Regions from separate parts of the Thermomonospora sp. CIF 1 genome, predicted to be linked through region 1. Evidence: predicted binding sites of a transcription regulator. Region 1 holds the regulator's gene; each other region holds the start of a gene.

Region 1 (10,233 bases):
TGGCCGCCCCGGGACGGGCCTTCCAGACCAGATTGACCCGCATGTTGCCGGCGGTGGCGCCCTGCTTGGTCAGCGAGACCGCGGGAGCGTCCTTGGTCAGCGAGATCTTGCCGAGGCCGGCCGGCCGCACCGGGGGCTGCGCGGCGGGGGGCGGAGGCGGGCCGGGCGCATCGTCCACCGTGATGCCGAAATCCGTGGCCAGCCCCGCCAGGCCGGTGTCGTAGCCCTGCCCGACGGCCCGGAACTTCCAGACGCCCCGCCTGCGGTACAGCTCGCCCAGCACGAGCGCCGTCTCCGTGGTGGCGCCGGTGCAGTCGAAACGCGCCACCTCGGCGCCGTTGGAGGCATCCAGCACCCGCACATGCAGCCCGTGGAACCGGGCGAAGGCGCCGCCGTCGGCGGAGGCGGCGATCACGATGGTCTCGATCTGCGGTTCGACCCGCATCAGATCCACCCACAGCACGTCCCGGCAGAGCGAACCCCGCCGCTTTCCCTCATGCCGTACCGCCCCGGACGGATGCCGCGGCTGGTTGTAGAACACGAAATCGTCGTCGCCGCGGACCCTGCCCGCCGCCAGCAGCAATGCCGAGATGTCCGCGTCGGGCACTCCCGGGCCCTGCGTCCATCCCATCTCGACCCGGACGACGGGAACCGGCACCGGGACGTTGGCGCCCTTGGGCATACTCATGAAACCCAACTTAAGCTCATGAAAAGCAACTTAAAACGGCAAGTCCGATAGCGTTATGTTTTCGCTTTCGGATGCATGGAGACGCCGGTCCGGGCGGCGTCGGATCACCCCCGGCAGGCACGAAGGGAACTGACGGCCATGCGCACTCGGCCGCTGCACGACCGGCTGTACGACGTCGCCGCGCTGACGGCCCGGGTCGGCGTCGGAATCGTCTTCCTGGCCCACGGCTGGCAGAAGATCCAGGTGGGCATCATCGCCACCAGCCGCTCTTTCGCGCAGATGGACGTGCCGGCGCCGACCGCCGCCGCCATCTACGCCACGTTCACCGAACTGCTGGGCGGCCTGGCCCTGATCGCCGGGCTCGGCCTGCCGATCGCCGGCGCGCTGCTGTTTGCGGACATGGCCGGGGCGCTGGTGTTCGTCCACGCCGGCAACGGGCTCTTCCTGGTCGACCAGGGCACGGGCACGGCCCGGGGCGGTTTCGAACTCGTGCTGGCGCTGGGCGCGGCGAGCCTGCTGTTCGCCGCGGGCGGCGGCGGGCGCATCTCCCTGGACCACCGCCTGTTCTCCCGGCGCCGCGCCGCCCCCGGCCCGGTGGACGCGCCACAGCCGCCCCCGCCCGAGCCGGAACCCGCCCCGCCGCCGCGGGACGAGCCGCAGCCGCCCGAAACCCGCGGCAAACGCCCGCCCGCCAAAGGCCGCTCAAAGAAGCAACCGGACGCACCGGACGCCGAGCCCGCCCCCGGCGGCGAACCGGCCGCCCGGCCCCGCCCGGCCTCCGAGATCATCGAGGGCACCGGCCCGGACGATGTGTTCGTGGCCGGGCGGCGCAAACCGCGCGACGACCCCGGCGCCTGACCCGCGCCCCGGCCCTCAGGTGATGTTCATCGTGGCCGGATCGAACCCCAGGCGCTCCCCCACGTCCATCGTGGCGATCTCGGCCATGTCCTCCTCGTCGAGCTCGAAGTCGAACACCTGGAAGTTCTCGGCGATCCGCGACGGCGTCACCGACTTGGGGATCACGATGTTGCCCAGCTGAAGATGCCAGCGCAGCACCACCTGGGCGGGAGTCCTGCCGTGCTTGGCGGCCAGCCGGGCCGGCACCGGGTCCTCCAGCAGCCCCTTGCCCTGGCCCAGCGGCCCCCACGCCTCGGTGGCGATGCCGTGCTCGGCGTGGAAGGCCCGCAGCTCCGCCTGCGCCAGGCGGGGGTGCAGCTCGATCTGGTTGACGGCCGGCACCACCCCGGAGTCCTCGATCACCCTGGTCAGCGCCTCGACGGTGAAGTTGGACACCCCGATGGCGCGCACCCGTCCCTCTTCCTGCAGCCGCCGCAGCGCCCGCCAGGCCTCCAGGTACTTGTTCTGCGCGGGCACCGGCCAGTGGATCAGGTACAGGTCCAGCACGTCCAGGCCGAGCCGCGCCATGCTCTTGTCGAAGGCCGCCAGCGCCGCGTCGTAGTCGTGCTGGGAGTTCCACAGCTTGGTGGTGATGAACACCTCCTCGCGCGGCACCCCCGACGCGCGCAGGGCGCGGCCGACGCCCCGTTCGTTGCGGTATATCGCCGCGGTGTCGATGCTGCGGTAGCCGACCCGCAGCGCCGTCGCCACCGCCTGCTCGGCCTCGTCGTCGGGGATCTGGAACACCCCGAAACCCAGCTGCGGCATCCGCACGCCGTTGTTGAGGGTGATGTCAGGAACGGTCATGTCGACCACTCCTACCCCGCCGTCCCACGCCCACGCCGCCGGTGGCCGGAACCGGCGACGCACCGGGGGCGGGATGCCGGGCATCCCGCCCCCGGTGCGTTCGCCACCGCGCAGAACCGCTCAGCTGCAGCCGCTGGTGGAGCCGCAGCCTTCGCACACGTAGCAGCTGCCGGCCGGACGCATCTTCGTCCCGCAGGTCATGCACAGCGGCGCGTCCTCGGCGGTGCGGCCCTGCCGGCTTTCGATCACGTTCGCCGACGGGCCCTGCGGCTCGGCGGGCCGTCCCGCCGGAGCGTGCGGCCGGTCGATCTCGGCGCTCTGCGCCAGCGTCTCCCGCGCCACCTGCTCGTCGGTGTGCAGCGTGGCCGGGTCCTCCCCGTTGGCCTGCATCGCCCGCTCCTCGGCGGTGAAGATGCCCAGCTCGGCTCGCTTCTCATACGGCAGGTGGTCCAGCGCCAGCCGCCGGAAGATGTAGTCCATCACCGACGTGGCCATCCGGATGTCGGGGTCGTCGGTCATCCCGGCCGGCTCAAAGCGCATGTTGGTGAACTTCTCCACCCACGTCTCCAGCGGCACCCCGTACTGGAGGCTGATGGAGATCGCCATCGAGAAGGCGTCCATCACCCCGGCCAGCGTCGACCCCTGCTTGCCGAGCTTGAGGAACACCTCCCCCAGCCCGTCGTCGGGGTAGGTGGAGGCCGTCATGTACCCCTCGGCCCCGGCCACCGAGAACCGCGTCACCGTCGCCGGCCGCTGCTTGGGCAGCCGCCGCCGCACCGGCCGCGTGGGCACCGGCGCCGCCTCGCCCTTGGCCTCCTCCTTTTCCTTCTTCTTTTTCCCGGCCGCCGACAGCGGCTGCCCGACCTTGCAGTTGTCCCGGTAAATCGCCAGGGCCTTCAGGCCCATCTTCCACCCCTCGAAGTACACCTTCTCGACGTCTTCGACGGTGGCGTGCTCGGGCATGTTCACGGTCTTGCTGATGGCCCCGCTCAGGAACGGCTGGACCGCGGCCATCATCCGGATGTGGCCCATGGGGCTGATCGCCCGCTCGCCCATCGCGCAGTCGAACACCTCATAGTGTTCGGGGCGCAGGCCGGGCGCGTCCACCACGTGCCCGTGCTCGGAGATGTATTCGACGATGGCCTCCACCTGCTCCTGCTGGTAGCCCAGCTTGCGCAGCGCCCGCGGGACGGTGTGGTTGACGATCTCCATCGACCCGCCGCCGACCAGCTTCTTGAATTTCTTCAAGGCCAGGTCGGGCTCGATCCCGGTGGTGTCACAGTCCATCATCAAGCCGATGGTGTTGTGACTCACCATGCCGTTGGCGACGTAAGTGACGTTGTCGGGAACCGACAGGTCATAGGTCGGCTGGATTCCGCCGTCGGCATTTTCTGCGACCCGCTCGAACGCATAACCCAGAGCGTGCTGGAGCCGCTCGTCGAGCGTCTCCTGGAAGATTTCCTGGGCGAGCATCCGGGCGACCCCGCCGGTCTTCCTGAGCGACTGCAGCACCGCGTCGCGCGAGCGGTGCCCGGCCGGCACCAGCTCTTCCCAGACCGGGCGCGGCAGGACGACGTAGTCCTCCTTGGCCGACCGGGCCGGCTCCAGCTGAACCACGAGCCTGGCCTTGCGTTCGCCGATGAAGCCGACGATCTCCTCAAAGCGCAGCGCGTGATCGGTGTTGCGCAGCCGCACCTGGAAGACCGGGCCGCCGAAGCCGCTGGCGGTCCGGCGGGTGGTGGTGACCATGCCCAGCGCCAGCAGCAGCGTCCGGATCTCCCCGGCGAAGGACTCCGAAGAGGTCGACAGGCTCGGCACGCCTTCGGCCACGGTGCCGTCCGCCTCGAACAGGCCGCGCAGGAACGCGCTGTAGATCGCCGGGTCGTTGGTCTCCAGGATCGCCGAGGGCACTCGCGGCGTCCAGCCCTTGCCGGCGTGGTCGACGCCCGGCAGGTCCTTGGCGAAACCGGCCGCCCGCCACCAGCGGGCCAGCCGCACCGACTGCAGCGTCAGCTCCCGGTAGCCCTCGGCCTGCCGCACCACCGGCTGCAGGTTGAACAGCTCCTTGGCCAGGATGCCGAGGCGGTCGGCGACGTCGAGGTCGGTGTCGGGGACGCACAGCCGGATGCCCTTGGCGTGCAGGCTCCCGTCCCCCATGAAGTACCCGACCAGCTCGGCCAGCTCCTCGGTGACGGCATCCGGCACCGTGATCGTCCGGTCGTCGGTGTAGTAGGCCTGGTCGAGGACGGGCAGCGGCACCCGGCGGGACTCCCCGACCAGCGTGCCCAGCTGCATCGGCACCAGGTCCCCCGGCTCGATGTCCGCCAGGCGCTTCCACACCCACTCGCCGGAGCGCTCGTCCACGACCTTGACCCGGTGGGTGAGGGTGCCCTGGATGGTGTAGCCGCCCTCGGTGCGGATCAGCCGGGTCGGCTCCTCGCCGTTGACGAAGAACTTGGTCGCCCGCCGGGGACCGGCGTCGGTGGAAACCGTCATGTCCAGGTCCTGCCACCGGTCGCCGTAGACGTCGCCGATCTCCGACAGCCTGGTCAGTCCCCGGTCGGTGGTGACGAGGGTCTCCCCGGTCAGGCAGCCGGTGGGCGCGAGCAGGCTGGCCTGGGCGTTGCGGTAGCCGTTCTTCTCACCGAGGGCCAGGCACTGGGACCACTGCCTGGTGGCCTCGGCGTGAATGGCCTTGTCCATCTCCTCCAGGGGGCGGAGCTGGTCGTTGGCGGCGGCGTGCTTGCGCATCACCCGCTTGTGCGCCTCGGCGTTGCGGGCGTACCCGTCGTAGGCGCCGACGATGCCGGCCAGCTCGGCGGAGCGGCGGTAGGCGGTGGCGGTCATCAGCGAGGTGATCGCGGCCGCCAGCGACCGCCCGCCCTCGGAGTCGTAGGCGTGCCCGGTGGCCATCAGCAAGGCGCCCAGGTTGGCGTAGCCGATGCCCAGCTGCCGGTAGGCCCGGGTGGTCTCGGCGATCTTCTCGGTCGGGAAGTCGGCGAAGGTGATGGAGATATCCATCGCGGTGATGATCAGCTCGGTGAGCTTGACGAACCGCGTGATATCGAAGGTGTCGTCCTCGCGCAGGAATTTCAGCAGGTTGATGGATGCCAGGTTGCACGAGGAATTGTCAAGGCTCATGTACTCCGAGCAAGGGTTACTTGCCGTGATGCGCCCTGTTTCGGGGTTGGTGTGCCAGTCGTTGATGGTGTCGTCGTACTGGATTCCCGGGTCGGCGCATTCCCAGGCGGCCTGAGCCATGGCGCGGAACAGGTCGCGGGCCCTGACGGTCTCGATGACCTCGCCGGTGAGGCGGGCGCGCAAGCCGAATTCCTCGTCGTTTTCGACGGCGCGCATGAATTCGTCGGAGACGCGGACGGAGTTGTTGGCGTTCTGGTACTGGACGCTGGTGATGTCCTTGCCGCCCAGGTCCATGTCGAAGCCGGCGTCCCGCAGCGCGCGGATCTTGTCTTCTTCGCGGGCCTTGGTCCAGATGAATTCCTCGATGTCGGGGTGGTCGACGTCGAGGACGACCATCTTGGCGGCGCGGCGGGTGGCGCCGCCGGACTTGATGGTGCCGGCGGAGGCGTCGGCGCCGCGCATGAAGGAGACCGGGCCGCTGGCGGTGCCGCCGGAGGACAGCAGTTCCTTGCTGGAGCGGATGCGGGAGAGGTTCAGGCCGGCGCCGGAGCCGCCTTTGAAGATGATCCCCTCTTCCTTGTACCAGTCCAGGATCGACTCCATGGTGTCGTCCACGGACAGGATGAAGCAGGCGCTGACCTGCCAGGGGGATTTGGTGCCGACGTTGAACCAGACGGGCGAGTTGAAGCTGAAGATCTGGTGGATGAGGGCGTATTTGAGCTCGTGGTCGAAGATCTCGGCGTCTTCGTCGGAGGCGAAGTAGCCGTGGGCCTTGCCGGTGTCGACGTAGACCTTGACGACCCGGTCGACCAGCTGCTTGAGGCTCCACTCGCGCTCGGGCGTGCCGACGGCTCCGCGGAAGTACTTGGAGGTGACGATGTTGACGGCGTTGACCGACCAGAAGTCGGGGAATTCCACGCCGCGCTGTTCGAAGTTGATCGAGCCGTCGCGCCAGTTGGTCATGACGACGTCCCGGCGTTCCCAGGTGACCTCGTCGTACGGGTGCACGCCGGGAGTGGTGAAGATGCGCTCGATCTTGAGCCCTTTGCGCTTGCCGCGCCTGGGCGCCGAGCCGCTCACTGTTTCGGTCATGACTCTATCCCCCTCCAGGCCCATGGCGGAGCCCATAACAGGATGAACGTTGTCAGAAGGCCGGCTCATCCGCCGGCCGAGGCCGGTTCAGTCGTCGTGCTGCTCGCGCCGCTCCTTGGCGGCGGCGCGCAACGACTGGATTTCCCGCTCGAAGTCCTCCAGCGACTCAAACCCCCGGTAGACGGAGGCGAAGCGCAGGTAGGCGACCTCGTCGAGTTCCCGCAGCGGTCCCAAGATGGCCAGGCCGATCTCATGGGAGGGGATCTCGGCGAGCCCGGTGGCCCGGATCGCCTCCTCCACCTGGTGGCCCAGCCTGGCCAGGGCGTCCTCGCTCACGGGCCGGCCCTGGCAGGCCCTGCGCACCCCCGCGATGATCTTTTCCCGGGAGAAGGGTTCGGTGACCCCGCTGCGCTTGGCCACCATCTGGAGCACGGTCTCCTGGGTGGTGAAGCGCTTCCCGCACTGGGGGCAGGACCGGCGGCGCCGGATGGCCGTGCCGTCCTCGACGGACCTGCTGTCGATCACCCGGCTGTCGGGGTTGCGGCAGAACGGGCAGTGCACCCTGTGTCGACCTCCCCTGACAGACCGCCGTGTGACCACAACCTGTGGATAATCACATCGGTGTAATTACTAGATGTTGTGGTCAACCGTAGGGGCTCGGCGGAGGGCTGCGCAACCTGAACCGGCCTGCGGGCGCCAGTAGCGCTGATCACAGGAGGTCATGTCCGCCGGCCTCGGCGTGTCGCGTCGGCGTGCGGGCCGGGTAGGCGGTAGCGGGAGGCCCGCTCTTGCGGGCGGGGCCGTCTCAGGGGGTTCGGCCGTGGTTCACGGGGACGGCCTGGGAGTGCGGGGAGGGGTCTGTGACGTGGTCGGCTCGGGCGCCCTGCTCGGTGCCGAGCCAGAACGCCCCCAGGGTCAAGGCGGCCACGGCGAGGGTGACCGCGCCCTTGCCGCGCCGGGTCAGCCGCACCGGCCCGGCGGCGGGGTCCCGGCGTCTTCTGTCCCGGGACGGCCGGCCGCCCGCCGGGGCGCCTCCCGCCCTGCCGTGGGCGGGCGAGCGCCTGCGGTACGGGCCGCCCGTGGGAGAGCCGCGATGCACCGTCCCGTCACGGGCGACGCGCCGCCTGAGCGGCTGCGGGCGCCTCATGTCGGGGCCCGGGAGGCCCCGGGCCGGTTTCCCTTCGAACGGCTGCCGGCGTTCGGGGGCGTGTTCCGGCTCGCCGCGGGCGGTGTCTCGCCCGGACGGCCGCCGGCGCGCCAGGCCGGGGCTCGTCGCGCCGCGGCGGGATGGGCCGTGAGCCGGGTCCGCCCCGGGAGAGTTCCGGCGGGCCGGCTCGCCGCGGGCGATGCTCCGGCCGGGCGGCTCTCGGCGCGTCGGGACGTCGGGGCGAAAGGAGCCGCGGGTCAGGCCGCGGCCGGGAGGGCTCTGACGGCCCGGCGCCTGGAGGGCGTCGCCTCGTCGGCGGGGCTTTGGGGAGTCCGGACGGATGGAGGTCAAAAGCTCGGGTGGGAGCTCGTCGGTGCCGCAGGGAATGAGGGTGAGGTGCTTGCGGGTGAGGAGGGCTCGGCGGGGGCGGGGTGTCGGGGACGGGCTCGCCATCGGCTGGCCTCCGATCGAGTGATTCGAATGAAAGTTCGATCGAACGGATGTGCGATTTGTATCGCATGGGCCCGGCGCGGGGCGAGGAGGACACGCCGACTTTTTTCGAACAGTTGTTTGATCAGCAGCGGGATCCGCGCTAACGTGCCATAACAGCGAAGGAGTGAGGGTCCCGTACCAGTGGCGCGTCGGTCAGGCCGCCACGTCCAGCGCCAGGAGGCGGTCGAGCGATGAGCAAGGTCCGGCAGCTGCCCGACGGGCCGATGGACGACAGCGGTCTCACCCAGCGCCAACGCATGGTACTGGAGGTCATCCGGGATTCGGTGCAGCGGCGCGGCTATCCCCCCTCGATGCGGGAGATCGGTGAGGCGGTGGGGCTGACCAGCACCTCCAGCGTGTCCCACCAGTTGCGCACCCTGCAGCGCAAGGGCTACCTGCGGCGCGACCCGAACCGGCCGCGCGCGGTGGAGGTGCGGATGCCGGAGGGCGCCCCGGTGCGGGCGGCCGGCGCGGCGGCGTCCGCCGAGGGGGCCGAGGCGGCGCCGAAGGCGGCCATGGTGCCGCTGGTCGGCCGGATCGCGGCCGGCGGCCCCATCCTGGCCGAAGAGAGCGTGGAGGATGTGTTCGCGCTGCCCCGGCAGCTGGTCGGCGAGGGCACCCACTTCCTGCTGCAGGTCTCCGGCGACTCGATGATCGAGGCGGCCATCGCCGACGGCGACTGGGTGGTGGTCCGCCAGCAGCCGGTGGCCGAAAACGGCGACATCGTCGCGGCGATGATCGACGGGGAGGCCACCGTCAAGACGTTCAAGCGCAAGGACGGCCACATCTGGCTGATGCCGCAGAACAAGGCCTACGACCCCATCCCCGGCGACGAGGCGACCATCCTGGGCCGGGTGGTGGCCGTGCTGCGCAAGATCTGACCGCCGGGCCGCACCACCGGCGTAACACGCTCAGACGGCCTGGGCGCCACCCGAAGGCGGCGCCCAGGCCGTCCGTCGTCAGGCCGGGACGATGTTGACGATCTTGGGGGCGCGGACGATGACCTTGCGGATGCCGGCGCCGCCCAGCGCCGCGGTGACCTTCTCGGAGGCCAGCGCCAGGCGCTCCAGTTCCTCCTCGGAGATGGACGGGGAGACCTGCAGCCGGTCGCGGACCTTGCCGGCGACCTGGACCACGCAGGTGACCTCCTCCTCCACCAGCAGGGCCGGGTCGGCGCTCGGCCAGCCGGCCTTGGCGACCGGGGCCTGGCGGCCCAGCAGCTCCCAGGCCTCCTCGGCGGTGTAGGGGGCGAACAGCGACAGCAGCACCGCGATGGTCTCGGCGGCCTCCCGGACGGCCGGGTCGGCGGCGCCGGGGCCGGAGTCGATGGCGCGGCGGGTGGCCGAGACCAGCTCCATGATCCGGGCGATGGCGACGTTGAAGCGGTAGGCCTCGACCAGGGTGGTGACCTCGTCGATGGTCCGGTGGGTGACCCGCCGCAGCGCGACGTCGCCGGTGGCGGGGTCGGCGCCGACGGGGGCGGCGGTCTCGGCGGCGATGCGGTGCACCCGGCCCAGGAACTTGGTCATGGCGCCCGGGGAGACATCGGCCCAGTCGATGTCGTCCTCGGGCGGGCCGGAGAACAGCATGGCCAGCCGGACCACGTCCACGCCGTGCTCGGCGATCTGCTCGCCCAGGTCGACCAGGTTGCCGGTGGACTTGGACATCGCCTTGCCGTTCAGGATCACCTGGCCCTGGTTGAGCAGCCGGGTGAAGGGCTCGGTGAAGTCCACCATGCCCATGTCATGCAGCACCTTGGTGAAGAACCGGCTGTAGAGCAGGTGCAGGATGGCGTGCTCGACGCCGCCGGTGTACTGGTCGACCGGCATCCACTTGCGGACCTGCTCGACGTCGAAGGGGCCTTCGGTGTAGTCGGGCGAGCAGTACCGGAAGTAGTACCAGGAGGAGTCGACGAAGGTGTCCATGGTGTCGGAGTCGCGCTTGGCGGCGCCTCCGCACTTGGGGCAGG
Region 2 (10,233 bases), on a different contig from region 1:
CGGTGTGGCTGGCCTCGACCCGGGCGACCTCCTCGGGGGTGCCGGCGGCGACCACGGTGCCGCCGCGCGAGCCGCCCTCGGGGCCCATGTCGATGATCCAGTCGGCGGTCTTGATCACATCCAGGTTGTGCTCGATGACCACCACGGTGTTGCCCTTGTCGACCAGGCCGTTGAGCACGCCCAGCAGCTTGCGGATGTCTTCGAAGTGCAGCCCGGTGGTGGGCTCGTCCAGCACGTAGATGGTGCGGCCGGTAGAGCGGCGCTGCAGCTCGGCGGCGAGCTTGACGCGCTGGGCCTCGCCGCCGGAGAGGGTGGGGGCGGGCTGGCCCAGCCGCACGTACCCCAGCCCGACGTCGTTGAGGGTGGACAGGTGCCGGTGGATGGCGCTGATCGGCTCGAAGAAGCGGGTGGCCTCCTCGATCGGCATGTCCAGCACCTCGGCGATGGTCTTGCCCTTGTAGCGGACCTCCAGCGTCTCGCGGTTGTAGCGGGCGCCGTGGCAGACCTCGCACGGGACGTAGACGTCCGGCAGGAAGTTCATCTCGATCTTGATGGTGCCGTCGCCGGCGCAGTTCTCGCAGCGCCCGCCCTTGACGTTGAAGGAGAACCGGCCCGGCTGGTAGCCGCGCACCTTGGCCTCGGGGGTGGCCGCGAACAGCTTGCGGATGTGGTCGAACACCCCGGTGTAGGTGGCCGGGTTGGAGCGGGGGGTGCGGCCGATCGGGGACTGGTCGACGTGCACCACCTTGTCGACGTGCTCCAGGCCGGTGATGCGCCGGTGCTTGCCGGGGACGGTGCGGGCGCCGTGCAGCTCCTTGGCCAGCGCGTTGTAGAGGATGTCGTTGACCAGGGTGGACTTGCCGGAGCCGGACACGCCGGTGACGGCGGTGAAGACCCCCAGCGGGAACGTCACGTCGATGTTCTTGAGGTTGTTCTGCTGGGCGCCCCTGACCACGATCTCGCGGCCCTTGGTGCGGGGACGGCGCATCTGGGGCACCTCGATGCGGCGGCGGCCCGACAGGTAGGCGCCGGTGATCGACTTGGGGGAGGCCTTCAGCTCCTCCACCGGGCCGGAGACCACGATCTGGCCGCCGTGCTCGCCGGCGCCGGGGCCGATGTCCACCACCCAGTCGGCGGCGGCGATGGTGTCCTCGTCGTGCTCGACGACGATCAAGGTGTTGCCCATGTCGCGCAGCCGCAGCAGCGTCTCCAGCAGCCGGTGGTTGTCGCGCTGGTGCAGCCCGATGGACGGCTCGTCCAGCACGTACAGCACGCCGACCAGGCCGGAGCCGATCTGGGTGGCCAGCCGGATGCGCTGGGCCTCGCCGCCGGCCAGCGTGGCCGCCGGGCGGTCCAGCGTCAGGTAGTCCAGCCCGACGTCCAGCAGGAAGCCCAGCCGGGCGTTGACCTCTTTGAGCACCCGGGCGGCGATGTGCGCCTCGCGGTCGTCCAGCTCCAGCGTCCGCAGGAACTCGGCGCACTCGCTGATGGGCATGGCGGCGACCTCGGCGATCGACTTGCCGCCCACGGTGACCGCCAGGACGGAGGGCTTCAGGCGCGCGCCGTCGCAGGCCGGGCAGGGCACCTGCCGCATGTAGCCTTCGAACCGCTCGCGCGTGGCGTCGCTTTCGGACTCGGCGTGCCGCCGGTGGATGTAGGGGATGACGCCTTCGTAGGTGGTGTAGTAGGAGCGGGTGCGGCCGTAGCGGTTCTTGTAGCTGACGTGGACCTGGGTGTCGTACCCCTTGAGGATGGCCCTGCGGACCTTGGCGGGCAGCTTCTCCCAGGGGGTGTCCAGGGTGAAGCCCATGGCGTCGCCGAGAGCCGACAGCAGCCGCAGGAAGTACTCGCTGACATGGCCGTTGGACCACGGCTGGATGGCGCCCTCGGCGAGGGTCTTCTCCGGGTCGGGGACGACCAGTTCCGGATCGACCTCCATGCGGGTGCCCAGCCCGGTGCACTCCGGGCAGGCCCCGTAGGGGGAGTTGAAGGAGAACGAGCGCGGCTCCAGCTCCTCGAACGACAGGTCGTCGTAGGGGCAGTACAGGTGCTCGGAGAACATCCGGGTGCGGCGCTCGTCGTCCTCGGGCAGGTCGACGAAGTCCAGCACGATGGTGCCGCCGGCCAGCCCCAGGGCGGTCTCCACCGAGTCGGCCAGGCGCCGGCGGGCCGAGTCCTTGACCGTCAGCCGGTCCACCACCACCGCGATGTCGTGTTTTTCCTGCTTTTTGAGCTTGGGCGGGTCGTCCAGGCGGACCATGACGCCGTCCACCAGGGCCCGTGAGTAGCCCTTGGACTGCAGCTCGCGGAACAGCTCGGCGTACTCGCCCTTGCGTCCGCGGATGACCGGCGCCAGCACCTGGAAGCGGGTGCCCGGCTCCAGTTCCAGCACCCGGTCGACGATCTGCTGGGGGGTCTGCCGGCTGATGGGGCGGCCGCACTCGGGACAGTGGGGGCGGCCGATGCGGGCGTACAGCAGCCGCAGGTAGTCGTAGACCTCGGTGATGGTGCCGACGGTGGAGCGGGGGTTTTTGGAGGTGGACTTCTGGTCGATGGACACCGCCGGCGACAGGCCTTCGATGAAGTCGACGTCGGGCTTGTCCATCTGGCCCAGGAACTGGCGGGCGTAGGCCGACAGCGACTCCACGTAGCGGCGCTGCCCCTCGGCGAAGATGGTGTCGAAGGCCAGGCTGGACTTGCCGGACCCCGACAGCCCGGTGAACACGATCAGGGAGTCCCGCGGCAACTCCAGCGAGACGTCCTTGAGGTTGTGCTCGCGCGCTCCGCGCACGATGAGACGGTCATGCACGACGGTACTCGGCTCCCTTGGGGCCCGCTCGGTGAGACGCGCTGGTCTCATGACGAGCCGGTCTCAGACAAGTCGGCATCAGGCTAACCGCGGGCGCCGACGGAACGGTCCGTCATGACGGGCACCCGGCTCGGACGCTATGAACCGTACACGTGTTCGAAGATCTCCTGCCACCGAGATGAGGCTTTCCCTCACGTTCCACCGGTCACATCACGTGCCACAGCACCGCCAGCAGGCCGGTGATCAAGGCCCAGACCAGGGCGTTCAGGGACAGGTCGTGGCACCGGCAGGCGGTGCTCACCAGATGCCGCAGCTCCCGGCGCAGCTCCCGCTCATCCAGCGCGGCGGATGAGCCGAGCGGCTCCCAGGGCACCCCGGGGTGCAGCGGGGCGCCACTCCTTTCCCGGAGCCGTTCCAGCGCCCGCCGGATGACCACCCGGGTGCGCACCGCGTACCCGGCAGAGATCAGGAACGCCCCGACCTCGGCGAGCAGGATCGGCAGCCCCAGCGGGTCGAGCGCGGGCCCGGCCGGCAGCCGGACCAGCAGACCGGCCAGCACCAGCGTCAAGATCGCCCCCGTCGCCGCCACGTCCCGCCCGATCGCCCTCAGCAGCTCGGCAAGCGCCTGCCGCGCCTCCCCCTCCGTCACGGTCCCCCGTCTGGCCAGCACCGCCTCACCTCCACCGTCCAGAAAACAGCGCCGCCCGGGCGGATTTGGTGACCGGTGCCGCAAACCGGACGAATGTGATCGGGGGCACGGGCGGGGGCGGGCTCGATCGGCGGGCCGATGATGAGATATGGATTGCCCTATGGCCTACACCGGAGATGTCCAGGTCGGGGGACCGCCCGACGTGCGGGAGCTGCCCGGCCTCACGATCACCAAGGTGGCGGTCGGCCCCTTCGACAACAACGCCTATCTGCTGCGCTGCACCGCCACCGGCGAGCAGCTGCTGGTGGACGCGGCCGCAGAGGCGCAGCGGCTGCTGGAGCTGATCGGCGAGGGGCCGCTGACCCGCGTCGTCACCACCCACCGCCATCAGGACCACTGGCAGGCGCTCAGCGAGGTGGTGCGCGCCACCGGGGCGGCGGTGACGGCGCACCCCATCGACGCCGGCGAGCTGCCGGAGCCGGTGACCGAGCCGGTCGAGCACGGCGACCGGGTGCGGGTGGGGAAGGCCGAGCTGGAGGTCATCCACCTGCGCGGGCACACCCCCGGCTCGATCGCGCTGCTGTACGACGCCGGCGGCGAGCTGGCCGGCTCCCCCCACCTGTTCACCGGCGACAGCCTCTTCCCCGGCGGGGTCGGCAACACCTGGGGCGATCCGGAGCTGTTCAACCAGCTGCTGACCGACGTCCAGGAGCGGATCTTCGACCGGCTGCCGGACGCCACCTGGTTCTACCCCGGCCACGGCAAGGACTCCACGCTGGGCGCCGAGCGCCCGCACCTGCCGGAGTGGCGCGAGCGCGGCTGGTGACTCCCCTTCCCCGGCGGGCGGCCGGTCCCGGCCGGGGAGGGACGATCGGGAGGCCCGGCGCATATCGTGGATGATCCCGCCCCCTGTGGACAGGAGATCGGCCCATTCGCGAGCGCGACGAGGTTCCCGGTCCCGCCGCCGCGCCCACCGCACCGGCCGGTGACGCGGGCGCGGCGCCCGATGCCGCGCCCATCGTGCTGGGCTTCCCGGCCCGGGCGCTGGTGCTGGTGGCCGGGCTGCCCGGGGCGGGCAAGAGCACGCTGCTGGCGCGCCTGTACGGGCTGCGCGGGGACGAGACGCACCCGGTGGTCTCAGGCGGGGTCTGTGTGATCGACTCCCGGCAGGCGCGCAACTGGTGGGCGCGGCGGCTGTGGGCGCTGCCGCCGCGCGCTCAGATCCCGTTCGTCTACACCACTCACGTGTGGCGCATCGCGCGGGCGCTGACGGCCGGGCGCGCGGTGGTCGCCCACACCCGGGGGACCTGGCCGCACCTGCTGCACGGGCTCGCCTGGCTGGCCCGCCGCCGCGGGGCGAGTCTGCACCTGGTGCTGCTGGACGTGCCCCCGGAGGTGGCGCGCGCCGGGCAGGTGGCCCGCGGGCGGGTGCTGACCCCCGCCGTCTTCGCCCGGCACTGCCGCCGCTGGCGGCGCCTGGTGGCCCGGGCCCGGCGGGGGACGCTGCCGCCCGCCCGCACCGTGACCGTGCTGGACCGTCCCTCCGCCGACCGGCTGACGGCGTTCCGCTTCGGCGGGCCGGAGTGAGCGCGGGCGGGGAAGCCTGGACAGCGCCCCGGGAGGGGGGAACAATTCCACCATGGGCACCTCGCAAGTAATTACTTACTGCCGGATCTGCGAGCCGCTGTGCGGACTGGTGGCCACCGTCGAGGACGGCACGGTGACGCAGCTGCGCCCCGACCGCGACCACCCCCTCTCCAAGGGCTTCGCCTGCCCCAAGGGCATCGCCATGGCGGAGGTGCAAAACGACCCCGACCGCGTGCTCCACCCCCTGCGCCGCCGCCCCGACGGGGAGTTCGAGCAGGTGAGCTGGGACGAGGCGCTGGAGGACATCGCCGGCCGGCTGAGCCGGCTGCGCGCCGAACACGGCGGGGACTCCATCGGCTGGTACTTCGGCAACCCCGCCGCCTTCTCCTACAGCCACCCGCTGTGGATCGCCCAGTTCATGGCGGCGCTGGGCTCGCCGCACCTGTACTCGGCCGGCTCCCAGGACACCAACAACCGCTTCGCCGCCAGCGCGCTGCTGTACGGCTCGCCGGTCCTGGTGCCCATCCCCGACCTGCGACGCACCGACCTGCTGCTGATGCTGGGGGCCAACCCGCTGGTCTCGCACGGCAGCCTGATCACCGCCCCGCGCATCAAGGACGAGCTGGCCGCCATCGAGCGGCGCGGCGGCCGGGTGATCGTGGTGGACCCGCGCCGCACCGAGACCGCCCGCCTTCACGAGCACCTGCCGATCCTGCCCGAGGGGGACGTGTGGCTGCTGCTGTCCCTGCTGCAGGTGATCTTCGCCGAGGGCCTGGCCGACGAGGCGGCCATCGCCCGCCAGGCCCGCGGCGCGCAGACGCTGCGCCGGCTGGTCGCCGCCTTCCCGCCCGAGCGCACCGAGCGCCGCAGCGGCGTGCCCGCCGCCGCGGTGCGGGAGCTGGCCCGTGACCTGGCCGCCGCCGAGCGCGCCGCGGTCTACGGGCGGATCGGCACCTGCCTGGGCCGCTTCGGCACCCTCACCGCGTTCCTCATCGACGCACTGTGCCTGGTCACCGGCAACCTCGACCGCGAGGGCGGCGCCATCTTCGGCCGCTCCCCGCTGCATGTGGACGAGCTGCTGCGCCTGTCGGGCAAGGGCACCTACGGCAAGACCTTCTCCCGCGTCGGCGGCTACCCCGATGTGCTGGGCACCGCCCCGGCGGGAGTGATGGCCGAGGAGATCACCACACCCGGCCCCGGGCGGCTGCGCGCGCTGCTGGTCTCCGGCGGCAACCCGCTGCTGAGCGTGCCCGGCGGCGAGCGCCTGGCGGCCGCCTTCGAGCGGCTGGAGCTGCTGGTGTGCATCGACTTCTACCTCAGCGAGACCGCCGCCAAGGCCCACTACGTGCTGCCGGCCACCACGTTCCTGGAGCGCGAGGACCTGCCGCTGCCGTTCCTGCAGAACTACCTGGTGCCCTACATCACCTGGACCGAGCCGGTGGTGGCGCCGCGCGGCCAGGCCCGGCAGGAGTGGGAGATCATCGAGGATCTGGCCCGCCGCATGGGGCTGGGGCTGGGCGCCCTCCCCCTGCAGCGGCTGGCGCACCGGCTGGGCGTGCGGCCCACCCCCCGGATGCTGGCCGACCTGCTGCTGCGCACCGGCCGGCGCGGGGATCTGTTCGGGCTGCGCCGCGACGGGCTGAGCCTGCGCAGGCTGCGCCGCTTCCCGCACGGCCTGGTGCTGGCCGACCACCACGAGGCCGGCACGCTGCGCCGCCGGATCGTCCACCGCGACAAGCGGGTGCATCTGGCGCCCCCGGAGATCATCGGGGAGTTCCGGCGCCTGCAGCGGGCACCGGAGCCGCCGCCGGAGCTGCCGCTGCGGCTGATCGGGCTGCGCGAGCTGCGCTCGCACAACTCCTGGATGCACAACGCCCCGTCCCTGATGCGCGGCAAGCGGACCCATCGGGTCCGCGTCAACCCCAAGGACGCCGCCGCCTGCGGCCTGCGGGACGGTGCGCTCTGCCGGGTCGTCTCCGCGCACGGGTCGGTGGAGCTGCCGGTGGAGATCACCGACGAGATGACCGAGGGCGTGGTGGCCGTCCCGCACGGCTGGGGGCACCGGGGCGGCTGGCGGGTGGCCAACGCCGCCGGGGGCGCCAACGTCAACGCCCTGGCCTCCGCCGACCCCGGCGACCTGGAGCCGCTGGCGGGAATGGCCCACCTCAACGGGCTGGCGGTCCGGCTGGAACCGGTGCCCGAACCCGCCTCCGCCGCGCCGAAGGCGTGACCGGGGCGGGCGCGAGAGGGCATCCTGGTCCGGGCGTCCGGAGCGGACGCCGCCGACGGCGCCTTGGGGAGGAGACCGGATGCGCCGGAGCCGGTGGGCCGGTGCCGTGATGGCCGTGCTGTGCGCGGGTTCGGCGGGGTGCGGGACGGCCGCCTCGCAGGTGTCCCCGGCGTTCCCGGTGGCGCCGCCCACCGCGGCGGCCCCGCCCGCCGCGCCGCCCGCGGCCGACCCGCCCCGTGCCCGTGCCGCGGTGACGGTCACGCCCACGAAGCTGTCGGCGGGCTGGCGGATCACCGTCTACTACACGCCGGTCGAGTCCTTCCACAGCGGCCCGCGCAAGCGGGTGCGGGGATGCCCGGTCTACGGATGCGGCCGTCCCAAGGCCGATCTGGGCTCCTACCCGGAGAGCTTCATCGAGGCGGTGCGGACCGAAGGGGCCGGCCGGATCACCAGCGGCCCGCACAAGGGCCGCTATCTGGCCTGGTCACGGCGGGTCGGCCAGTTCTGGCTGGATGAGGCCGCCAAGGACGCCACCGGCCGGCCGCTGCGTCCCTGGGTCACCGCCGCCGCCGACCGGTCGGTGCTGAGGCGCGGGTCGCGTTTCGTCATCACCGCCTGCGGCCGGGGCCGGGCGGGCCGTCCCGTACCGCCCGAGGTCTGCGCCCGGTTCCGGGCGGCGCGGTGGACGGTGGTGGACGTGTTCGCTCCCGGATACGGCGGGGCGCACCACGCCGACGTCTACATCGGGGAGGAGACCGGGCCCGGCTTCACCAAGTCGCCGCTTTACACCACGCTCGACGGCGCGACGCTGGCACTGGAATAGCAGGACGCGAAATAAAACGACAAAACTCCCAAATCGGGCAACCTTCTGTGAACTGTGCGGAGAACGTAACAAGGAAAGTCCCACACGCCACACCGACAACGGTAGTCTCCAACAGATCACACCTTCTTGCCTGGATCACGACCTTGGGAGCGCACGCCACATGTCCGCCGCCACTCGCGCACAGGCCATCACCCGTTGGGCAGCCGTGGCCGTCATGGCCGCTGCGGTCCTGACCGCCACGGCGAGCGGCTTCGCCCAGTCTTACGCCGGTCTCTACCACTGGGCACTGGATCACGGGCTCAGCGGCTGGAAGGCCCAGTCCTTCCCGCTGCTGGTCGACCTGTTCATCATCGTCGGCGAGCTGGGCCTGTTCCTGCTGGCCATCGACGCCTACGTGGTCCACCGCCGCAACATGCTCAGCTGGCTGGACTTCTGCCTGCCGCTGACCATCGCGATGGCCGGATGGACCGCCAGCCTCATCTTCAACGTGGGCCACGTGGGCACCGCGAAGTTCTCCTACCAGGCCACCGCGGCGGTGCCGCCGATCGTGTCCATGCTGGGCTTGTTCGTGCTGCTGCGGACGCTGCACAGGTACGTCTCCCAGCGCACCAACGAGGAGACGGCCCGCAAGCTGTCGCCGCCCGACGGCGGCCAGCCGCGCGCCATCGCCTCCCCGGTGACGCTGCAGCAGATCACCCTGATGCCGATGCGCGTCACCGGGCCCATGCCCCAGATCGGCGCGGTCCGCGTGGACAAGGCCCTGGAGTCCGGCAGCGCCCGCGCTTCGCAGACCGGCAAGAACAACCAGGGTGAGCAGGCTCCGGCCGCCACCCGCACCGCGCAGGCCACCGCGCAGGCCGAGCCGCAGCCGGCCCCTGCGGCCCCGCGCCGTTCCCGTCCCAAGCACGCCGCTCCCGAACCCGCTCCCGAGCCCGCTCCGGAACTGGCCGCCGTCGGCGCCGCCGCCCGCGCCAGCGTCAACGGCCACGGCACGCTGGACACCAACGCCCTGGAGCAGCCGGTGCTGGCCCCCCAGCCCGACGTGCCGACGGTCACCAACCCCGAGGGCCTGCGCAACGTCGCGATGGACGCCCTGGAGAAGCACGACGGCGACCTGACCGCCGCGCTGCAGGCGGTGCGCGCCGAGGGGTACCACGCCGATGAGGCCGACATCCGGCGCATCCGCGACAACCACTGGTTCCCGTACGCGGTGTACCGCCTGCTGGCCAAGTACAAGGGCGACGGCGAGATGGTCCGCCAGGAGCTGACCTCGCGGGGCATCGAGTTCGACGCGGCCACGCTGGAGGAACTGGTGCGTTCTTGGCGCGCCTGACCTGCGCATTCCTGCAAAAGGCCGCCCCGCCTTCAAACAGCGGGGAGGCCTTTTGCGCTTCACGGGCGGGGCGCTTGGTGAGACCGGGCGTTGGCGGCGATGACCCTCCGGTACCAGTGGGCGCTGTCCTTCCAGGTGCGGCGCTGGGTGCGGTAGTCGACGCGGACGATCCCAAAGCGCTTGGAGTAGCCGCGGGCCCACTCGAAGTTGTCCATCAGCGACCAGACGAAGTAGCCGCGCAGGTCGGCTCCGGCGTCCATGGCCGCCTTGGCGGCGGCCAGGTGGTCGCGCAGGTAGCCGATGCGGCGTGCGTCGTGGACGCGGCCGTCGGCGTCCGCCTCCTCCTCGAAGGCGGCGCCGTTCTCGGTGATCATCAGCGGGACGCCGGGATGGTCGCGGTGCAGCCGCATCAGCAGCTCGGTCAGCCCGGCCGGGTCGATCGGCCAGCCCATGGCGGTGCGGGGGCCCGGCATGGGCAGGAACTCCACTTCCTCGCAGCCGGGGAAGGCGCTGCGGGAGCCGGGCCGGTGCCCGTCGGCGCTCTGGCGGGGGGCGCTGCCGTCCCAGCGGCGGACCAGGACGGGCGCGTAGTAGTTGACGCCCAGCACATCCAGCGGCGCGGCGATGGTCTGCTCGTCGCCGGGGTGCACGAACGCCCAGTCGGTGATGGAGGCGGTGTCGTCGATCAGGTCGGCCGGGTAGCGGCCGGTCAGCATGGGGCCGAGGAAGATCCGGTTGGCGACGGCGTCCACCCTGCGGACCGCGTCGGCGTCCGCGGCGGACGCCCCGCGCGCATGGTGCA
Region 3 (10,233 bases), on a different contig from region 1:
CAGCCGCCCGTTGACCCGGGCGCCGATGCAGCGGTGGCCGACCTCGGTGTGGATGGCGTAGGCGAAGTCCACGGGGGTGGCGCCCTGCGGCAGGGCGATCACATCGCCCTTGGGGGTGAAGACGAACACCTCCGACACCGACAGGTCGAAGCGCAGTCCCTCCAGGAACTCGGCCGGGTCGGCGGTCTCCTTCTGCCAGTCCAGCAGCTGCTTGAGCCACTGCATGTCGGCGGCCTTGCGCCCGCCGACCGTCTCCTCCTTGTACTTCCAGTGCGCGGCCACCCCGTACTCGGCCCGCCGGTGCATGCCCCAGGTGCGGATCTGCAGCTCCACCGGCTTGCCCTCGGGGCCGATCACGGTGGTGTGCAGCGACTGGTACATGTTGAACTTGGGCATCGCGATGTAGTCCTTGAACCGGCCGGGGACCGGGTTCCATCGCGCGTGAATGGTGCCCAAGGTGGCATAGCAGTCCCGGACGGTGTCCACCAGCACCCGGATGCCCACCAGGTCGTAGATCTCATCGAAGCCCACATTGCGGGCGATCATCTTCTGGTAGATCGAGTAGTAGTGCTTGGGCCGTCCGGTGACCGTGGCCTTGATCTTGGCCTCGCGCAGGTCGGCGGAGACCTTGTCGATCACCTCGGTCAGGTAGACGTCCCGGCGGGGGGCGCGTTCGGACACCAGGCGGGCGATCTCATCGAACCGCTTGGGGTAGAGGGTGGCGAACGCCAGGTCCTCCAGTTCCCATTTGAGGGTGTTCATGCCCAGCCGGTGCGCCAGCGGAGCGAAGACCTCCAGCGTCTCGCGGGCCTTCTTCTCCTGTTTGTGCCGGGGCATGTAGCGCAGGGTGCGCATGTTGTGCAGCCGGTCGGCGAGCTTGATCACCAGCACCCGGATGTCGCGGGCCATGGCCACGACCATCTTGCGGACGGTCTCGGCCTCGGCGGCGTCGCCGTATTTGACCTTGTCCAGCTTGGTGACCCCGTCGACCAGCGAGGCGATCTCCTCGCCGAACTCCTCGCGCAGCTCCTCGAGGGTGTACTCGGTGTCCTCGATGGTGTCGTGGAGCAGCGCCGCGCACAGCGTCTCGGTGTTCATGCCGAGCTCGGCGAGGATGGTGGTGACCGCCAGCGGGTGGGTGATGTAGGGGTCACCGCTTTTGCGCTTTTGGTCGCGGTGGTAGTAGGCGGCCACCTCGTAGGCCCGTTCGATGAGCCGGATGTCGGCCTTGGGATGGGTGTTGCGAACGGTCCTGATCAGTGGTTCGAGCACCGGGTTCATGGTGGTCCCCCGTTGCGCGCCCAGCCTGGCGAGGCGGCGCCGGACGCGGGCGGCCGACGGTGGGGCGGCGGACGGTGCAACCTGCTGGGGCGCCGCGGCTGAGGAGGGCGCGGCCGGTGGGCGCCCGGAGCGGTCCGGGGCCTCCTGCGGGCGCGCAGGATCGGACTTCGCGGTGGGCTCCGCCGGTCCGCCGCCGTGCGGGGCCTTGGCTACCGCGTCGGTCGAGACCACCTCACCTGGCACTCAGCCTCCTCGTCAACGCGGATCGCGCCCTGCCCGGGCTGCCCGCTCGGACCTTCCCGGCGGCCTGTCCGGTGCCGCCGCCGGTCCCGGGGACGGAACCGCCACTTTCCCCTTTGCGGTCAGTCTAACCGCCGGTTTTCCGGCACTAGACCGTAACCAGGGAGTGGACGTCCAGATTCCCCAGCCGCTCCCTTCCCCGCAGGAAGGACAGTTCGATGAGCACCGACAGCCCGACGACCTCGCCGCCGCCGCGCCGCACCAGCTCGGCCGCGGCCTGCGCGGTGCCCCCGGTGGCGAGCACGTCATCGACGATCAGCACGCGCTCGCCGGGACGCAGCGCGTCGGTGTGCATCTCGATCGTCTCGGTGCCGTACTCCAGATCATAGGTCTGCTCGTGGGTGCGCGCGGGCAGCTTTCCCTTCTTGCGGACGGGGACGAAGCCCGCACCGAAGTGGTAGGCCACCGGGGCGGCCAGGATGAAGCCGCGCGCCTCGATGCCGACGATCTTGTCGACGTTGCCGCGGCCGTGGTGGGCGACGATCGCGTCCACGACCCCGGCGAACGTCACATGGTCGGCCAGCAGCGGGGTGATGTCCTTGAACACCACGCCGGGCTTGGGATAGCCCGGGATGTCCCGGATCCGCTCGGTGATCAGCTTGCTGAGATCGATCATCGCCTCATCTTCCCCTGCGCCGCTGCCTGCGGGTGCCGCGTCTGGGCTGGCGGCGCGGTCCGGTCTGCACCACCTTGACCTTACGGACCGGCTCCTGCGGCGCCGCGGCCGGGTCGCCGGCGGCCGCCGGGTCCGTCTCGCCGCCCGTGCCGCCGCCTCCCACCGCGGCGGTGACGGGGGCCTTGGTCTTCTTGTCGGCCTGCCGCTTGGCGCTGCTCTCCCGGGCCTGCAGCCGCTGCCGCAGCTGCCGGTAGCGCGGCTCGCGTTCTTTGAGCTGGACCAGCAGCGGGGTCGCCACGCACAGCGAGGAGTAGGTCCCGACCACGATGCCCACGAACAGCGACAGCGACAGGTCCTTCAGCGCGCCGGCGCCCAGCAGGAACGTGCCGACGAACAGGATCGAGGCCACCGGCAGGATCGCCACCAGGGAGGTGTTCAGCGAGCGCACCAGGGTGCGGCTGAGGGCCTCGTCGGCGGCCTGGGTGTAGGTCTTCAGCTTGCCGGGGGCGCCCAGGTCGCGGGTGACCTCCTTGATCATGTCGAAGACCACGACCGCGTCATAGAGCGAGTAGCCCAAGATGGTCAAAAAGCCCAGCAGCGTGGCCGGGGTGACCTCGAAGCCGGACCAGGCGTAGACGCCCGCGGTGATCACCAGGTCGTGCACCAGCGCCACGACGGCGGCCAGCGCCATCCGCCACTCGAAGGCCACCGACAGGTAGCCCAGGATCAGCAGCAGGAAGATCAGTACCGCCTGCCAGGCCTTCTCGGTGATCTCATCGCCCCAGGTGGAGCCGACGATCTGGGAGCTGACCCGGTCGGCGGGCAGGCCGAACTCCTCGGCCAGGGCCTGCTGCACCTTGGCGGCCTCGGCGGTGTTCAGCGACTCGGTGGTCACCCGCCAGCCGCTGGTGGCGGTCTCCTGCACGATCACCTGGTGGGCCCCGGCCTCGGCGACCGTGGCGCGCACCTGCTCGATGGACGCCTGCGGCGCTTTGAAGGTGAACACCGAGCCGCCGGTGAACTCCACGCCGAAGGTCAGGCCCCGTACGAGGAGCCCGGCGATGGAGAACGCCAGCAGCAGCGCCGACAGCGAGTACCACAGTTTGGGGCGGCCGACGATGTCCGCGCTGACCTCGCCCTTGTAGATCCGTGACAGCACGGCGCGGATGGCAGGCATCAGGACTCCTCGGCCAGGGAGGGAGCGGGCCGGCTCTTGCGCAGCCGGTCGGGGTCCAGACCCGACCAGCGGTGGCCCCGGGCGAAGAAGCGGCGGCGGGCCAGCAAGGTCACCATCGGCTTGGTGAAGAAGAACACCACCACGACGTCGATCAGCGTGGTCAGCCCGATCGCGAACGCAAAGCCCTTCACACCGCCGACCGCCAGCACATACAGCACGGCGGCGCCGATGAACATCACCGCGTCGGCGACCAGGATGGTGCGCCGGGCCCGCACCCAGGCGCTCTCCACCGCAGAGCGCAGCGGGCGTCCTTCGCGCAGCTCGTCGCGCAGCCGCTCGAAGTAGACGATGAAGGAGTCGGCGGCGATGCCGATGGAGACGATCAGCCCGATGACGTGCGCCAGCGACAGGCGGAAGCCCAGGGTGCCCTCATATCCCAGCAGCACCACCGCCAGGTAGGTGATGGCCGCCGCGACCGCCAGGCTGGCCACCGACACCAGCCCCAGGCCCCGGTAGTACAGCAGCGAGTAGGCCACCACCAGCGCCAGGCCGAGCGCACCGGCCTGCATGCCCTTCTCCAGCTGGTCGGAGCCCAGCGTGGAGGAGACCGTCTCGGCCTGGCCCCGTTCGAACTTCAGCGGCAGCGCCCCGTACTTGAGCTTGTTGGCCAGGTCGATGGCGTAGGTCTGGGTGAAGGTCTCGGCCGGGCCGTCGATGCTGGCGGTGCCGCCGGTGATGGGCTCGTTGATCTGGGGGGCCGAGACCACCCGCCCGTCCAGGACGATGGCGATCTGCCGGCGCGGGCTGCTCACCGAGGCGCGGTAGGCCTCCTCGGTCAGCTCGGCGAACTGCCGGGCGCCCTGGGACTTGAACTTCAGCTGGACCGACCAGGTGGACCGGCCCTCCTGCATGTTGGGCGGTACGGCCTCGGCCTCGTCGATCTGCCGGCCCTCCACGCGTACCGGGCCGAGGATGTACTTGGCCGAGCCGTCCTCCCCGCAGGCGGCCACCCACTGCTTGGCCGGGTCGTCGGCGCCGGGCGCCTTCTTGTCCTGGGCGGTGCAGTCCAGCCGCTCGAACTGGGTGATGACGGCCTTGTCCCCGATGCCCGCGTAGTCGAGCTGCCCGTCCTGCCGGCGGATCAACTGGTCGAGCTGCTCTTGCAGGTCGGTGGGGAGGGACGCCGACGGTGTGGGGGTGGCCGAGGGGGACGGCTGAGCGGAAGGGTCGGTCAGCGCCCGGGACAGCGCCCGCGGCCGGGCGGTGGCCTGGGGCGCGGGCGTCGCGGAGGGCGACGGGCCCGGGCTCTGGCCGGCCTTGTCCTCCTTGCCGCTGGGCGAGGGGGACGGACCGGCCCCCGTCAGCGGGCCGGGGCCGGCGGACACCAGGACCTGGCGGAACTGCAGCTGGGCGGTGGTGCCGATGAGGTCGACCACTCTCCGCTGGTCGCCGGTGCCCGGCACTTGCACCACGATGTGGTCGGCGCCCTGCCGGCTGACCTCGGCCTCGGAGACGCCCAGGCCGTTGACCCGATTACGGATGATCTTGACGGCCTGCTGCATCTGCGCATCCGGCGGGCTGCCGCCGCCTTCGGTCTCGGCGGTGAGCGTGACGCTGGTGCCGCCCGCCAGATCGAGGGCGAGCCTGGGGGTGGTCTGTCCGTGCAGGAACATCACCCCGGTCAGCCCGGCCAGGACGGCAAAGAGCGCAAGGAGCGTCCGGCCGGGCCGCGAGGGGGTACGCGGCGCTGCCAATGTGGGGGTTCTCTTCCGCTTCCAGCTCGGTCAGGCAGAGGGCTCGTCCGCCTCAGTCGGTGCCGCCGGGCTTCTTGTCGCCGTCCTTGCTGAGCTCGACACCGGACCCGGCGTCCTCGCCGGTCTCATCCGCCTCGTCGTCCGCATCGCCGTCCGCGGCATCGTCGGAGACGACGTTCATCACGGCCTGCTTGACGAACCGGGCCTCGACGCCGGGGGCGATCTCCAGCACCACCCCGTCGTCGTCGACGGCGACCACATCGGCGAACATCCCGCTGGTGGTCATGACGCGCACGCCGGGCCGCAGCGAGTTCAGCATCTGCATCTGCTCACGGCGGCGCTTGTTCTGCGGCCGGATCAGCAGCAGGTAAAAGACGATCGGAATCGCCAGCAGCAGGATCAGGTTGAAAGCCCCGCTCCCGCTAGAAGTCTGTGCCAACAACATGCTGTCGCCCATTGAAGGGCATCCTTCCAATGTGGGTTGCCCCAGCCTCTCACCGGACTGGTGTCAACGCGCAGGACCGCCGGCTGGGGACGGCGAACAAGTCCCGGAGTGTAGAGACTACGCGAACACCCGGCAACGACAGGACGAGCCGGACGGGAAGGAAGTTCCCGAACGGTTATTCGGAGTCCGCCTCCTCCACCTCGAACAGGGTGTCGGCCAGCGGCGCCGACGGCGGCGGGGTGAGTCCCAGGTGCCGCCAGGCCGCCGGGGTGGCGATGCGGCCGCGGGGGGTGCGGGCCAGCAGGCCCTGGCGCACCAGGAACGGCTCGGCCACCACCTCCACGGTCTCCGGCTCCTCCCCCACCGACACCGCCAGCGTGGACAGCCCCACCGGGCCGCCGCCGAACTTGCGCAGCAGCGCTCCCAGCACCGCCCGGTCCAGCCGGTCCAGGCCGCGCTCGTCCACCTCGTACAGGGTCAGCGCGGCCCGCGCCAGCTCCCGGGTGATCACGCCGTCGGCGCGGACCTCGGCGTAGTCGCGGACGCGGCGCAGCAGCCGGTTGGCGATGCGGGGGGTGCCGCGGGAGCGCGCGGCGATCTCGGCGGCGCCGTCGTCTTCGATCCGCACGCCCAGCAGCCGGGCCGAGCGGCGGATGATGATCTCCAGTTCGGCCGGCTCGTAGAAGTCCATGTGCGCCACGAAGCCGAACCGGTCGCGCAGCGGGCCGGGCAGCATGCCGGCCCGGGTGGTGGCGCCCACCAGCGTGAAGGGGGCGATGTCCAAGGGGATGGCGGTGGCGCCGGGGCCCTTGCCGACCACCACGTCCACCCGGAAGTCCTCCATCGCCATGTAGAGCATCTCTTCGGCGGGGCGGGCCATCCGGTGGATCTCGTCCAGGAACAGCACCTCCCCCTCGGAGAGGGTGGACAGCACCGCCGCCAGGTCCCCGGCCCGTTCGATCGCCGGGCCGCTGGTGATGCGCAGCGGCTTGCCCAGCTCCTCTGCGATGATCATGGCGAGGGTGGTCTTGCCCAGCCCGGGGCCGCCCGACAGCAGCACATGGTCGGGGGTGCGGCCGCGCCGCAGCGCGCTGTGCAGCACCAGCGACAGCTGCTCGCGGACGCGCTGCTGGCCGACGAAGTCGTCCAGGCGCTTGGGGCGCAGCGCGGCCTCGATGGCGCGTTCCTCGCCGTCGGCTCCGGCGCGGGGCGAGACCAGGCGGTCGTGATCGCTCATGGCTTGCTGAGCTTACGCAGCGCGGACTTCAGCAGGGCGGACACCGGGGGGAGGGGGCCGCCGTCGAGCTCGGCGGCGACGGCCTCCACGGCGGCCTCGGCCTCCCTGGCCGACCAGCCGAGGTTGATCAGCCCGGTCTGGACCTGGGTGCGCCAGGGTTCGGCGCGGGCGGGGGCGGGCGCGGCGGCCTCCTCCTCCCCGCTGGGAGCGCCGAGCCGGTCTTTCAGTTCCAGCACGATGCGCTGGGCGCCTTTCTTGCCGATGCCGGGGACCTTGGTGAGAGCGGCCACGTCCCCGGCGGCCACCGCCCGGCGCAGCGCGTTGGGGCTGTGCACCGCCAGCATCGCCAGCGCCAGGCGGGGGCCGACGCCGCTGGCGGTCTGCAGCAGCTCGAAGACGGCGCGCTCGTCGTCGTCGGCGAAGCCGAACAGCGTCAGGGAGTCCTCCCGCACCACCAGGGAGGTGGGGACGGTGACCTGCTCGCCGACCCGCAGGCCGGCCAGCGTGGCGGGGGTGCACTGCAGGGTCAGCCCCACCCCGCCCACGTCCACGACGGCGTGGTCGGGCCCGGCGGCGGCCACCTTCCCGCTGACAAAGGCGATCATCGTCTGCCTCCCGTCCATCCCGCCGCCCGGCGGGCCGCCTCCAGCCGGGCCTGGGCGCCGCCCCGCCACACATGGCAGATCGCCAGGGCCAGGGCGTCGGCGGCGTCGGCGGGCCTCGGCGCCGCCGGCAGCCGCAGCAGCCTGGTGACCATCATGGTGACCTGGGCCTTGCCGGCGCTTCCGTTGCCGGTGACGGCGGCCTTGGCCTCGCTGGGGGTGTGCAGCGCGACCGGCAGGCCGCGGCGGGCGGCGGCCACGATGGCGATCGCCCCGGCCTGGGCGGTGCCCATCACGGTGCTCACGTTGTGCTGGGCGAACACCCGTTCCACGGCCACCGCGTCGGGGGCGTGCTCATCCAGCAGTGCCTCGATGCCGCGTTCGATGCCCAGCAGCCGTTCGGCGATGTCGGCGTCGGGGCTGGTGCGGATCACCTCGACGTGGACCAGGTGCAGCGGTTTGCCCGGGGCGCCGTCCACGACCCCGACACCGCACCGGGTGAGCCCGGGATCGACGCCCAGCACACGCACGCCATCACGCCTTTCGGTCGGCTCTTCGATCGTCTGTTCGACGATGCCACGTTACCGGCGGACACCGACGTTGCGCTCATCCCGCCGTGGGCGTGTCGCGCGGGGCGGTGCTGGCCCCGGCCGTCCGCCGGGGCGCCGGCCGGTGCCGCCGCGCGGCCTCAGCCGACGGCCTGCAGCACCTCGTCGGAGACGTCGAAGTTGGCGAAGACCTCCTGGACGTCGTCGCTGTCCTCCAGCGCCTCGATCAGGCGGAAGACCTTCTTGGCGGTCTCCTCATCCAGCGGGACCGAGACGCTGGGCACCCACTTGGCCTCGGCGGACTCGTAGTCGATGCCGGCCTCCTGCAGCGCGGTGCGCACCGCGACCAGGTCGCCGGGCTCGCTGACGACCTCGAAGCTCTCGCCGAGGTCGTTGACCTCCTCGGCGCCGGCGTCCAGCACGGCCATCATCACATCGTCCTCGGTGACGTCCTTCTTGGGGACGATGATGATGCCCTTGCGGTTGAACAGGTAGGACACCGAACCGGGCTCGGCCATGGAGCCGCCGTTGCGGGTGACGGCGGTGCGGACCTCCGAGGCGGCCCGGTTGCGGTTGTCGGTCAGGCACTCGATCAGCAGGGCCACCCCGCCGGGGGCGTAGCCCTCGTACATGACCGTCTGCCAGTCGGCGCCGCCGGCCTCCTCGCCGGCGCCCCGCCGGCGGGCGCGCTCGATGTTGTCGTTGGGGACGGAGTTCTTCTTGGCCTTGTAGATGGCGTCATAGAGCGTGGGGTTGGCGTCCGGGTCGCCGCCGCCGGTGCGCGCCGCCACCTCGATGTTCTTGATGAGCTTGGCGAACAGCTTGCCGCGCTTGGCGTCCAGTACGGCCTTCTTGTGCTTGGTCGTCGCCCATTTGGAATGGCCGGCCATTGTCTACCCCTCTTCCATCGCCTGACGCACCAGCTCGGCGAAGTACCGGTGCACGCGAAAGTCCCCGGTGAGCTCGGGATGGAACGCGGTCGCCACCAGGCGCCCCTGACGGACGGCGACGATCCTACCGGTCCGCTCACCCCCCTCGATGCGCCCGAGGATCTCAACTGAGTCACCGACCGACTCCACCCAGGGAGCGCGGATGAAGACCGCCCGGAACGGGCCGGGCGGCTGCAGGACCGGCAGCGTGACGTCGGTCTCGAAGGAGTCCACCTGGCGGCCGAAGGCGTTGCGGCGGACCGTCATGTCGATGCCGCCGACGGTCTCCTGGCCCGCGACCCCGTCCCGGATGCGGTCGGCGAGCATGATCATGCCGGCGCAGGAGCCGTAGGCCGGCATGCCCGCCTCCACGCGCTTGCGCAGCGGGTCCAGCAGGTCGAAGGCCCGGGCCAGCTTCCACATGGTGGTCGACTCCCCGCCCGGGATCACCAGCCCGTCCACCTGCTCCAGCTCCTGCGGCCGGCGCACGGGCACCGCCCGGGCGCCCGCCGAGCGCAGCGCGCGGGCGTGCTCACGCACATCCCCCTGCAGGGCGAGGACGCCGATCGTCGGCACCGGGCCGGTCACGGAATCGGTCACGGAACTGGTCACAGGATCGGTCACGGGCTGCCCTTCTGGGGACATGTGGACTGCTATGAGAGTAAACGCTCAGCGCCGCGCGGCGTGCACGGCGGGACCCGCCTCAGCCGATCTTGAAGCGGCGCAGCGGGAGCTCCAACGGCAAAAAGCCGTCCTCGCCGCGGTCGGCGATGCCCCGGCCCAGCATGTAGGTCTGGGCCAGCTCCAGGCCGAAGGACTCCTGGTCGAACGGCAGCGGCACGTCCTGGGCGCCTGCGTCGATGGCCTTCCAGTAGGGCCGCTCGGCCGGCAGGCGCTCGCCCTGGTCGATCACCACGCCGTCCTCGGCGGTCACGTACACCTCGCGGACCACCCGGCCGTGCTCGTAGCGGCGGAACCAGCAGCCGGAGATCACGCTGTGCAGCACCAGCACCCCGCCCTGGCCGCCGGGCAGCGCGGTGCCGACGGTGTCGGCGATGCGGCGGGCGTCCTCGTCCATGCCGAACAGGCGCCGGTCGCACACCAGCAGCGCCCGCTCGTAGGCGCCGACGAACAGCTCGTCCTCATACGGCCACAGCGCGAAGTCCAGGACGGTCTCGCCGGTCTCCACGAGCCTGGCCGCCGGGTAGAGGCCACGGGCCACCCGTGCCGCGGCGTCCGGGTCCAGGCTCAGCCCCGGCCGGAACACCTCGGCCGGTGGTCCGGCGCTGGCACAGGCGAGCGCAACCGACCAGGCCATTGTCTCCCCTCCTGGAGGTCGCCCGG

Evidence for each region. Region 1 encodes LexA, which represses DNA repair genes until DNA is damaged. Its sites were predicted from a motif close to TCGAACANNTGTTCGA; they were not measured.
Region 2: a site for LexA is predicted at 2,954-2,969, ahead of uvrA (excinuclease ABC subunit UvrA). Genes of this name have one in related genera too.
Region 3: a site for LexA is predicted at 7,968-7,983, ahead of ruvC (crossover junction endodeoxyribonuclease RuvC). Genes of this name have one in related genera too.

The regions. Positions count from the first base shown of each region.
Region 1 is NZ_MOYN02000014.1:215,203-225,435, reverse strand. It holds gene BUE48_RS07865 (TerD family protein) at 1-688, opposite strand, end outside; gene BUE48_RS07860 (DoxX family protein) at 827-1,546, shown strand; gene BUE48_RS07855 (aldo/keto reductase) at 1,562-2,392, opposite strand; gene BUE48_RS07850 (vitamin B12-dependent ribonucleotide reductase) at 2,513-6,625, opposite strand; gene nrdR (transcriptional regulator NrdR) at 6,713-7,186, opposite strand; gene BUE48_RS07840 (hypothetical protein) at 7,431-7,595, opposite strand; gene lexA (transcriptional repressor LexA) at 8,456-9,145, shown strand; gene leuS (leucine--tRNA ligase) at 9,224-10,233, opposite strand, start outside.
Region 2 is NZ_MOYN02000018.1:28,265-38,497, reverse strand. It holds gene uvrA (excinuclease ABC subunit UvrA) at 1-2,860, opposite strand, end outside; gene BUE48_RS10860 (hypothetical protein) at 3,015-3,479, opposite strand; gene BUE48_RS10855 (MBL fold metallo-hydrolase) at 3,619-4,284, shown strand; gene BUE48_RS10850 (AAA family ATPase) at 4,479-5,045, shown strand; gene BUE48_RS10845 (molybdopterin-containing oxidoreductase family protein) at 5,098-7,275, shown strand; gene BUE48_RS10840 (RlpA-like double-psi beta-barrel domain-containing protein) at 7,355-8,098, shown strand; gene BUE48_RS10835 (DUF2637 domain-containing protein) at 8,313-9,431, shown strand; gene BUE48_RS10830 (GH1 family beta-glucosidase) at 9,491-10,233, opposite strand, start outside.
Region 3 is NZ_MOYN02000017.1:28,923-39,155, reverse strand. It holds gene BUE48_RS10480 (RelA/SpoT family protein) at 1-1,281, opposite strand, end outside; gene BUE48_RS10475 (adenine phosphoribosyltransferase) at 1,670-2,197, opposite strand; gene secF (protein translocase subunit SecF) at 2,202-3,374, opposite strand; gene secD (protein translocase subunit SecD) at 3,374-5,128, opposite strand; gene yajC (preprotein translocase subunit YajC) at 5,181-5,585, opposite strand; gene ruvB (Holliday junction branch migration DNA helicase RuvB) at 5,749-6,810, opposite strand; gene ruvA (Holliday junction branch migration protein RuvA) at 6,807-7,415, opposite strand; gene ruvC (crossover junction endodeoxyribonuclease RuvC) at 7,412-7,942, opposite strand; gene BUE48_RS10440 (YebC/PmpR family DNA-binding transcriptional regulator) at 8,101-8,850, opposite strand; gene pdxT (pyridoxal 5'-phosphate synthase glutaminase subunit PdxT) at 8,854-9,513, opposite strand; gene BUE48_RS10430 (DUF6928 family protein) at 9,593-10,207, opposite strand.